Kineococcus sp. NBC_00420: one gene and its partners. Each later gene encodes a partner of the first gene's protein in a complex. Links are inferred from orthologs where the notes say so. Each region holds a gene or a part of one and is shown in the gene's direction. Other genes may lie near its edges. The genes, in order: tsaD, tsaB and tsaE.

The links.
Region 2: the proteins of tsaD (region 1) and tsaB are in contact, whole or in part, in a solved structure (PDB 4WQ4), measured with the Escherichia coli proteins. The link is inferred for Kineococcus sp. NBC_00420 from one-to-one orthologs.
Region 3: the proteins of tsaD (region 1) and tsaE are in contact, whole or in part, in a crystal structure (PDB 6N9A), measured with the Thermotoga maritima proteins. The link is inferred for Kineococcus sp. NBC_00420 from one-to-one orthologs. Residues at the interface, in WP_004082750.1 of Thermotoga maritima: Cys10, Asp11, Arg49, His50, Leu82, Gly84, Gly135, Gly136, Glu154, Thr155, Leu156, Asp157, Asp158, Ser159, Glu162, Asp165, Lys166, Arg169, Leu170, Tyr175, Lys213, Thr214, Leu217, Tyr218, Gln221, Arg222, Asn324; in WP_004082108.1 of Thermotoga maritima: Leu37, Gly38, Lys46, Lys57, Val59, Lys60, Ser61, Thr63, Phe64, Thr65, Leu66, Met67, Val69, Pro71, Tyr82, Arg83, Leu84, Asp86, Asp88, Phe89, Asp93, Ile128, Asp130, Glu131, Arg134.

The regions. Positions count from the first base shown.
Region 1 is NZ_CP107930.1:3,399,101-3,402,181, forward strand. What follows is about bases 25-2,956. They hold tsaD (tRNA (adenosine(37)-N6)-threonylcarbamoyltransferase complex transferase subunit TsaD), read left to right. Parts: upstream 25-934; coding sequence 935-1,978; downstream 1,979-2,956. Other genes in these bases: OG218_RS16705 (SpoIIE family protein phosphatase), read left to right, coding at 25-317; def (peptide deformylase), read left to right, coding at 333-938; OG218_RS16720 (tellurium resistance protein), read left to right, coding at 2,046-2,741; OG218_RS16725 (nuclear transport factor 2 family protein), read left to right, coding at 2,860-2,956. In the rest of the region: more of OG218_RS16705, read left to right, coding at 1-24; more of OG218_RS16725, read left to right, coding at 2,957-3,081.
Region 2 is NZ_CP107930.1:3,731,734-3,734,708, forward strand. Bases 1-2,826 are described here. They hold tsaB (tRNA (adenosine(37)-N6)-threonylcarbamoyltransferase complex dimerization subunit type 1 TsaB), read left to right. Parts: upstream 1-993; coding sequence 994-1,659; downstream 1,660-2,826. Other genes in these bases: OG218_RS18445 (hypothetical protein), read right to left, coding at 1-468; OG218_RS18450 (hypothetical protein), read right to left, coding at 465-917; OG218_RS18460 (MFS transporter), read left to right, coding at 1,723-2,826. Outside these bases: more of OG218_RS18460, read left to right, coding at 2,827-2,975. UniProt on the Escherichia coli protein: Required for the formation of a threonylcarbamoyl group on adenosine at position 37 (t(6)A37) in tRNAs that read codons beginning with adenine.
Region 3 is NZ_CP107930.1:3,728,972-3,731,905, forward strand. What follows is about bases 150-2,934. They hold tsaE (tRNA (adenosine(37)-N6)-threonylcarbamoyltransferase complex ATPase subunit type 1 TsaE), read left to right. Parts: upstream 150-1,193; coding sequence 1,194-1,676; downstream 1,677-2,934. Other genes in these bases: alr (alanine racemase), read left to right, coding at 150-155; OG218_RS18430 (alpha/beta fold hydrolase), read left to right, coding at 152-1,177; OG218_RS18440 (alpha/beta hydrolase), read left to right, coding at 1,673-2,437; OG218_RS18445 (hypothetical protein), read right to left, coding at 2,367-2,934. Also shown: more of alr, read left to right, coding at 1-149. UniProt on the Escherichia coli protein: Required for the formation of a threonylcarbamoyl group on adenosine at position 37 (t(6)A37) in tRNAs that read codons beginning with adenine.

The DNA.
Region 1 (3,081 bases):
CGATCCTCGTCGCGGCCGACGGCGCGGCCCGCGTGCTGGACGCCGAACCGGACCTGCTCCTCGGGGTCGGGTCCGCACGACGCAGCGACCACGTCGTCGAGGTCCCGGCCGGGTCGACCCTGCTGCTCTACACCGACGGCCTCGTCGAGCGCCGCGACGACGACCTGGACTCGGGGATCGAGCGGTTGCGGGCCCGCGCGTCGGTGCTGGCGGGGCCGGACCTCGGGGCGGGTCTGGAGTCGCTGATCGCCGACGCGGGTGGGGCGGGGAGCGACGACGTCGCCCTGCTGGCCGTCCGGTTCCACGCCCAGGACTGACCTACGATCTTCCCCGTGAGCGAGGAGCAGGTCGAGCAGGACGAACAGGTCGAGCCGGTCGAGAAGGTGCCCGTCGAGTTCGAGGGACGCATCGGGGTCGTGCACCCGATCACCCGCTACCACACGCCCGTCCTGCACCGCCCCTGCGCGCCGGTGACGTCCTTCGACGACGACCTCGTGCAGCTCGTCGCCGACATGTTCGCCTCGATGGACGCCGCCGACGGTGTCGGGCTCGCCGCGAACCAGGTCGGCGTGGACGCGCGGGTCTTCGTCGTCGACTGCCCGGACGACGACACCGAGGAGACCGGCGAGAACGTCGTCGCCCACGTCGTGAACCCCGTCCTCGTGCTGCCCACCGGCCGCAAGCGCCGGCTCGACCTCGACAGCGAGGGCTGCCTGTCGGTGCCCGGCGAGTACGCCGACCTCGCCCGCCCCGACACCGCGAAGGTCACGGGGTTCGACGTCCACGGCGAGCCCGTGACGATCGTGGGGAGCGGGCTGCTGGCCCGCTGCCTGCAGCACGAGTCCGACCACCTCGACGGCGTCGTCTACGTCGACCGGCTGCCCGCCGGGGAACGCGCCGAGATCCTGCTCGCGGCCGGGCTGGACGCGCCGCGGTGATCGTCCTCGGCATCGAGTCCAGCTGCGACGAGACCGGGGTCGGGCTCGTCTCCGAGGGGGTCCTCCTGGGCGACGCGCTGTCCTCGAGCATGGACGCGCACGCCCGGTTCGGGGGGGTCGTCCCCGAGGTCGCGGCCCGCGCGCACCTCGAGGCGATCGTCCCGGTGCTGCACCAGGCCCTCGACGACGCGCAGCTGCAGCTCTCCGACGTCGACGCGATCGCGGTGACCGCCGGTCCGGGGCTGTCGACGGCCGTGCAGGTCGGGCTGGCCTCCGCGAAGGCGCTCGCGTTCGCGCTCGGGAAGCCGCTCTACGGGGTGCACCACCTCGCCGGTCACGCGGCCGTCGACGTCCTGGAGCACGGGCCGCTGCCCCCGAGGTGCGTGGCGCTCGTGGTGTCGGGGGGCCACACGTCGCTGCTGCTGCTCGGCGACCTCGGCCGCGACCCGATCGTGCACCTCGGCGACACCATCGACGACGCGGCGGGGGAGGCCTTCGACAAGGTCGCGAGGGTCCTCTCCCTCGGCTACCCCGGCGGCCCCTCGATCGACAAGGCCGCGCGGGACGGGGACCCGCGGGCGATCCAGTTCCCGCGGGCGCTGTCCCGTCCCTCCGACCCCACCTACGGGTTCTCCTTCTCCGGGGTGAAGACGGCCGTCGCGCGCTGGGTCGAGGCCCGCGTCGACGCCGGTGGCGAGGTCCCCGTCGCCGACGTCGCGGCCAGCTTCCAGGAGGCCGTCGCGGACGTCCTGACCCGCAAGGCCGTCGCCGCCTGCCGCGAGCACGGCGTCGACACGCTCCTCGTGGTGGGCGGGGTGGCGGCCAACACCCGCGTCCGCGCCCTGGCCGAGGAGCGGTGCGCCGCAGCCGGCATCGAGCTGCGGGTGCCGCCGATCCGGCTGTGCACGGACAACGGCGCGATGATCGCCGCGGTCGGGGACCTGCTGGTGCGCGCCGGCGCGCCGGCGTCCGGGCTGGACCTCGGGGCGGACCCGTCGGCGCCGCTGACGGGGGCCCTGCTCGCCGGTCCCTGGCGCTGACGGCACTTCCCTGTGAGCCCGTTCGTTCCGGGGTGAGGAAGCTCCTCGAACGAAAGGCGTAGGACCCGTGGCGATCGACTACTCGAAGAAGGCTCCCGAACCCGAGAAGCCCGCGGGTGGCGGGATCTCGCTCTCCAAGGTCACGCTGACCAAGTCCACGCCCAAGGTGTCGCTGTCGAAGTCCGGCGGGGCCGGCGGGACGCTGCGCGTGCACCTGGCCTGGAACGCGCGTCCCGCGGGCGCCGCGCCGGCCGCGAGCGGCGGCTTCTTCTCCAAGCTCAAGGCCGCCGCAGCGCCGCAGGGCGGGATCGACCTCGACATCGGCGCGCTCTACGAGTTCACCGACGGGTCCAAGGGCGTCGTCCAGGCCCTCGGCAACGCGTTCCGCGACCGCGGCGACGGCGACCCGATCGTCTGGCTCGACGGTGACGACCGCACCGGCGGCGGCGGCGAGAACCTCTTCGTCGACCTGCGCGCCGCCGCGAAGATCAAGCGGATCCTGGTGTTCGCGTTCATCTACGAGGGCGTCCCGAACTGGGCCGCCGCGGACGCCGTCGTGACGCTGCACCCCGTCAGCGGTCCCGAGGTCGAGGTCGGCCTCGACGAGCACGACGACAAGTCGCCCATGTGCGCCATCGCCCAGATCGTCTCCGACGGCCGCGAGATCACCGTGCAGCGCGAGGTCCGCTACGTGCAGGGCGGCCAGCAGGCCCTCGACGAGGCGTTCGGCTGGGGCATGAAGTGGCGGACCGGGCGCAAGTAGGCGCCCGCGAGGGGGATCGTTGCCTCCCCGGTCTCACTCAACGACACCGAGGAGGCAACGATCCCACCCCCGCCCGGCTCCCCGCCCGCCGCCGAGGGCCGTCCGGCCGGGGAGCAGGATGCGCAGCGTGCGCCCACCCCTGCCGCCCTTCACCCGTGAGACCGCTCTGCAGAAGGTCCAGGCCGCCGAGGACGCCTGGAACACCCGGGACCCGCTGAAGGTGTCCCTCGCCTACAGCGAGGACTCGGTCTGGCGGAACCGGGACACCTTCGTCACCGGACGCGTGGCGATCGTCGAGCTGCTGGCGGCCAAGTGGGCCCGGGAGCTCGACTACGCCCTG
Region 2 (2,975 bases), 330 kb from region 1 along the record:
GGTCATCACCGTGGCGATCTGCACGCACCGCACCGCCCACCCGGCGCTCCGGCTGGGGCGCAGGTCGTCGGCGTCGGCGCGCCCCACGCTCAGCAGCGCGAACACCGCCACGACGATCGCCATGTGGTCGTGGGCGACGTAGCCGAACCCCATGCTCCAGAACACCCAGGGCAGGTAACCGACGGCGGTGCAGACCCATCCGATGTGCCCCAGCCGACGGGTGAGGCTCAGGGCGAAACCCGCGGCCATGAGGACGAGGGCGGTCGTGGCGGTCAGCGACGTCGGCGGCGGCAGGTGCAGGGTGCGCCCGACGATCCCCGGGTGCCAGAACGCGGCGACGTGGACGTGCTGCAGGACGTGGTTCGTGAGCAGCGTCGCGTCGAGGAGGACGAACCCCGCCAGGATCCGGCGCAACCACGCGACCCGGGCGGCCGGGACGGCCGGGACCAGCCAGTCGAGGACCGTCACCGCGACCACTGCGCCAGGACCGTCAGCTCCGGCGCGCCGGAGGCGGTCGCGTCGCGCAGCCGCTGGGAGGAGCGGACGAGCCGCAGCCCGTCCAGCAGCGGGGCCGAGGGGTGCAGGGCCGCGCGGGAGCGCGCGAGGTCGCCCAGGAGTTCCGGGTGGTCGATGACGCGCAGCTGCTGGCTCTCCAGTTCGGAACGGGAGAGCCCGACCGACCCGGGGCTGAGCGCGACCCGCACGACCTCGCCGTCGGCGGTGATGCCCTCGAGGTAGGTGGAGACGACGGTGCCGTCGCTCGCCCGGGGGGTCGCGTACTGCGACAGCGAACCGAGCGGGAACCAGTCGTTGGTGTCGCGCAGCTGCGCGCCGAGCAGGACGGCGAGGCCGACGACGAGGACGAGCACCCGCCACGCCGAACGCGGGACGGACAACCGCGGCGGACCCTCGACCACGAAACCCCCTGCTGCTGCGTTCCCGACCGAGTTGCCGACCGAGCGGCCACTGTAGTGACCCGGCTACCCTGCTCGCGTGCTCCTGCTCGCGATCGACACGGCCACCGCCGGCGTGGCGGTCGCCGTCCACGACGGCGACCGGGTCCTGGCCGCCGCCCGCGCGGGGGACGCGCGCCACCACAACGAGGTGCTCGTCCCCACGATCGCCGCCGTCCTCGAGGAGGCCGGCCGGGAGCGGACCGACGTCACCGACGTCGCGGTGGGGGTCGGTCCCGGCCCCTACACCGGGCTGCGGGTGGGGCTGGCGACGGCGCGCACGCTGGCCCTGGCCTGGGGGGCCCGGATCCACGGGGTCTGCTCGCTCGACGTGCTGGCCGCGCAGGCCGTCGCCGAGGGATTGACCGGGGAGTTCCTCGTCGCCACCGACGCCCGCCGCCGCGAGGTCCACACCGCGCGCTACCTCGCCACGACCGAGGGGGTGCGGCGGACCGCCGGTCCCGACGTCGTCGCCCCGGCGTCGCTGACCCCCGACGTCCCCGTCGTGGGCGCCGGCACGCGGCTCTACCCCGACGTCCTCGGACCCGCCCGGGCCCCCTTCGACGCCGACGGTGCTGCGCTGGCCCACCTGGTCGTCGACACCCTCGCCGGCCGGGCGACGTGGGAACTGCTGCCCCCGGAACCGCTGTACCTGCGGCGCCCCGACGCGACCGAGCCGGGAGCGCGCAAGCGCGTCACGGCGTGACGGAGCACGACTCGGCGTAGCCTGTCGATCGATACAGCGGGAAGTCTCGACGAGGAGGTCTCCATGCCAGCGACGACGCCGGCCGCACCGTCCGGAACCGTGCTCGCCTCGGCCGTCAGCCGGGCGACCAGACGGCTGATGCCGATGATCGTGATCCTCTACGTCGTCGCGTTCCTGGACCGCACCAACGTGGGGTTCGCGACGAAGGGCCTCGAGCTGGACCGCGGCATCTCCACCGCGGCGTACGCGTTCGGGGCCGGGGTGTTCTTCATCGGCTACGCGATCTTCGAGATCCCCAGCAACCTCGCCCTGCAGCGGTTCGGCGCCAAGCTGTGGCTGGCCCGCATCGCCATCACCTGGGGCCTGGTGTCGGCGTCCTTCGCCTTCGTGCAGGGCGAGAAGTCGTTCATCGCCCTGCGTTTCCTGCTCGGGGTGACCGAGGCCGGGTTGTTCCCCGGCATCATCATGTACCTCTCGGAGTGGTTCCCCAACCGCGACCGCGTGCGGTTGTTCGCCATCTTCTACCTGGCCCAGCCGTTCTCGCAGATCATCGGTTCCCCGCTCTCGGGAGTCCTCATCGACGTGGGGAACGCCTCGGCCGGCGGCGTCACCGGGTGGCAGCTGATGTTCGCCGTGGAGGGCGCGCTGGCCGTGATCGCCGGCGTGGCCGCGATCTTCCTCCTGGTGGACTCCCCGGAGAAGGCGACGTTCCTGTCCGCGCCGCAGAAGACGGCCCTGCGCGAGGCGATGGCCGGTGAGGACGAGCTGCGCCGCAGCGACGGGCCCAGCGGGGTGTGGGCGGCCATGCGCAACGGCCGGGTCTGGTACTTCACCGTCATCTACTTCTGCCTGCAGATCGCGGTGTACGGGGTGACGTTCAACCTGCCGGACCAGGTGTCCAGCCTGGTGGGCCGCGACGTCGGCTGGCAGGTCGGGCTGATCGCCGCGATCCCGTGGACCGTCGGCATCTTCGCCTGCTACTACGTCGGCAAGAACGCCGTGACCGTGACCCGTCGCCGGGTCTGGGGCGCGTGGTTGTTCGCCAGCACCGGGATCTTCGTCTTCGGTTCCGCGTGGGCCGGAGCCAACGGGTACGCGCTGCTGGGCATCCTCTTCATCACGATCGCGGTGTCGTCGTTCCTCAGCATCGGCCCCATCGCCTGGTCCTTCCCGACGGCGTTCCTCACCGGACCGGCCGCCGCGGCCGGCATCGGGCTCATCAACTCCCTGGGCAACCTCGGGGGTTTCGTCGCCCCGAACCTTCGGGAGGGGATCGTCGGCGCCACCGGCTCCGACGCGCTGGGGATCGCCGCGCT
Region 3 (2,934 bases), 330 kb from region 1 along the record:
ACCCCGCGATCGTCTTCGGTCCCGGCCTGGACGGGGAGGCCACCGCCGACGACTGGGCCCAGGCGGCCGGGACGATCTCCTGGGAGATCGTCACCCGCATCGGCTCCCGCGTCCCGCGCCGCTACACCGGCCGGCTCGCCGGGGTGCCCGCGTGAGGGCGGCGCTGCGTCCCGCCCGCCGGCACCGCCCCACGGTGCGCGGCGAGGAACTCCAGTCGCTGACCGGCGAACCCGTCGAGGTCGAGACCGACGACGGGGTCCGGCTGCACGTCGAGGTCGACCCCGCGGACCGCCCGGACGCGCCCACCGTCGTGTTCCAGCACGGCTACGCGCTGACCGCGGACAGCTGGCACTTCCAGCGCCTGGCGCTGCGCGGGCGGTACCGCCTCGTGCTGCCGGAACTGCGCGGGCACGGCCGCTCCGCCCGCGGCCCGGCCGGCCCGGTCACCATCGCCCGCCTCGCCGACGACCTCGGACAGGTCATCGACGCGGTCGCCCCGGACGGGCCCGTCGTGCTCGTCGGGCACTCCCTCGGCGGGATGACGGTCATGGAGCTGACCGTCCGCCGCCCCGACCTGCTGGACCGCCTCGAGGGGGTCGCCCTCGTCGCCACCAGCGCCGGCGGGATGGCCGCCGTCGACCACGGACTGCCGATGCTCGGCCACCACCTCGTCCGCTGGGCCGAACTGGCCCTGGAACGCGCCGCGGGCCGGACCGACGTGCTCGAACGGAGCCGCCGCGTCGGCGGGGACCTCGAGCAACGTCTCGTGCGGCACTGGAACTTCGCCGGACCGGTCACCCCGGAACTCCTGCGGCTCGCGGCCCGGATGATGGCCGGGACCCCCGTCGACGTCATCGCGGACCTGCTGCCCGCCTTCGGCACCCTCGACGAACGCGAGGCGCTCGCCAACCTCGCCGGTCGTCCCGTCCTGGTGCTCGCCGCCGAACGCGACCTGATGACCCCCGCGGCCCACGGCCGGGAGATCGCCGAGGCCGTCCCCGGCGCCGAGCACGTCCTGGTCCGCGGGGCCGGGCACCTGCTGATGCTCGAGCACCCGAGCGTGGTCACCGCCCGGTTGGAACGGTTGCTGGAGCGCGTCGGGACCCGGCGGGGCCTGCCCGCCGACGAGGTCGTCGTCCCGGTGCCCGCACCCCGCACCCGCCGGAGGCGACGGTGAGCCGGCGGTGAGCGACGTGGAACTCGTCCTGGCCGCCCCGGAGGACACCGTCGCCTTCGGTGCCCGGGTGGGCGGCGCCCTGCGGGCCGGTGACCTCGTCCTGCTCTCCGGGGACCTGGGCGCGGGGAAGACGACGTTCACCCGCGGTCTCGCCGACGCCCTCGGCGTCCGCGGTCCGGTGACCTCGCCGACGTTCGTCATCGCCCGCGTGCACCCCTCCCTCGTGGGCGGGCCGGAACTCGTCCACGTCGACGCCTACCGGCTCGGCTCGCTCGCCGAGGTCGACGACCTCGATCTCGACACCGACGCGCAGGACGCCGTCACGGTGGTCGAGTGGGGCCGCGGGCTCGTCGAGGGGCTCACCGGCGACCGACTCGAGATCGACCTGCTCCGCCCGCACGGAGGGGTCCCCGGCGTCGAGGGCGAGGAACCCGTCGAACCGCGCCGGGTCCGCGTCCGGGCCGTCGGTGCCCGCTGGGTCGGGGTGGACCTCACGTGAACCTCAGCGAGACCACCGACGACGAGCGCGTCCGGGGGTTCTCCCGCCGCCACGCCGCACGCCCCCGCGTCGGGGTCCTCGTCGTGCACGGGTTCACGGCGACGCCGCTGACCGTCGCCGGCTGGGCGGAGGAGTTCCACGCGGCCGGGTTCGACGTCGAGGTGCCGCTGCTGCCCGGCCACGGCACCACCGCGCACGACTGCGACGCGAGCACCTGGGCCGACTGGCTCGGTGGAACCGCGGCGGCCCTGGCCCGGCTGGAGAACGAGTCCGTCGTGGTCGCCGGGATCTCGATGGGCGGCGGCCTCGTGCTGCGGTTGGCGCAACTGCACCCCGACCGCGTCCACGCCGTCGTCCTGGCCAACCCGGCCGTCGGGCTCGACCCGCTGCGGGCGCTCGCCGTCCAGACGCTGGGGCGGGTCCTGCCGACCTGGCCCGCGATCGCGGGGGACCTCGCGGACCCCTCGGTGCGCGTCCTCGCCTACGACAGCACCCCGTTGCGGGCGTTGGTGTCGCAGGCCGCGGGCTGGCGCGACGTGCGCCGCGACCTGGCCCGGGTGCGCCAGCCGGTGCTGCTGCTGCGGTCCCGGGTCGACCACGTGGTGCCCGCGTCGTCGTCCCGGACCGTCCTGGCCGGGATCTCCTCCCGCGACGTCACCGAGGTGGTCTACGCCAACAGCTTCCACGAACTCACGTCGGACGTGGACTCGCCGTCGGTGTTCGCGGAATCGGTGCGGTTCGCTCGCCGCGTCGGCGGCTGAGGCGTTCCAGGGGGAGGAACGCGGCCCAGCAGACGACCGTCGGCAGGAAGTGGATGCCGAGGGTCAGGTAGGTCGAGAGGTGGAACACCACCACGGCCCCCAGGGCCGCCCAGAGCAGTCGGCGCCGCAGGAAGAGGGCGACCGGGGCAAGGAACTCGCAGCAGAGCACCACCCACTGCACGGCGACGAGGAACTGCGGGACCTCCAGCAGCAGGCGCGACACCGCGTTCCCACGGCGGGTCAGTGCCCACACCGTGACGGCGCCGTCGGCCCACGCCGCGGGGGTCCCGCTGCGGACCCACTTGCTCACCGCGGAACCGGTGTAGGTCATCACCGTGGCGATCTGCACGCACCGCACCGCCCACCCGGCGCTCCGGCTGGGGCGCAGGTCGTCGGCGTCGGCGCGCCCCACGCTCAGCAGCGCGAACACCGCCACGACGATCGCCATGTGGTCGTGGGCGACGTAGCCGAACCCCATGCTCCAGAACACCCAGGGC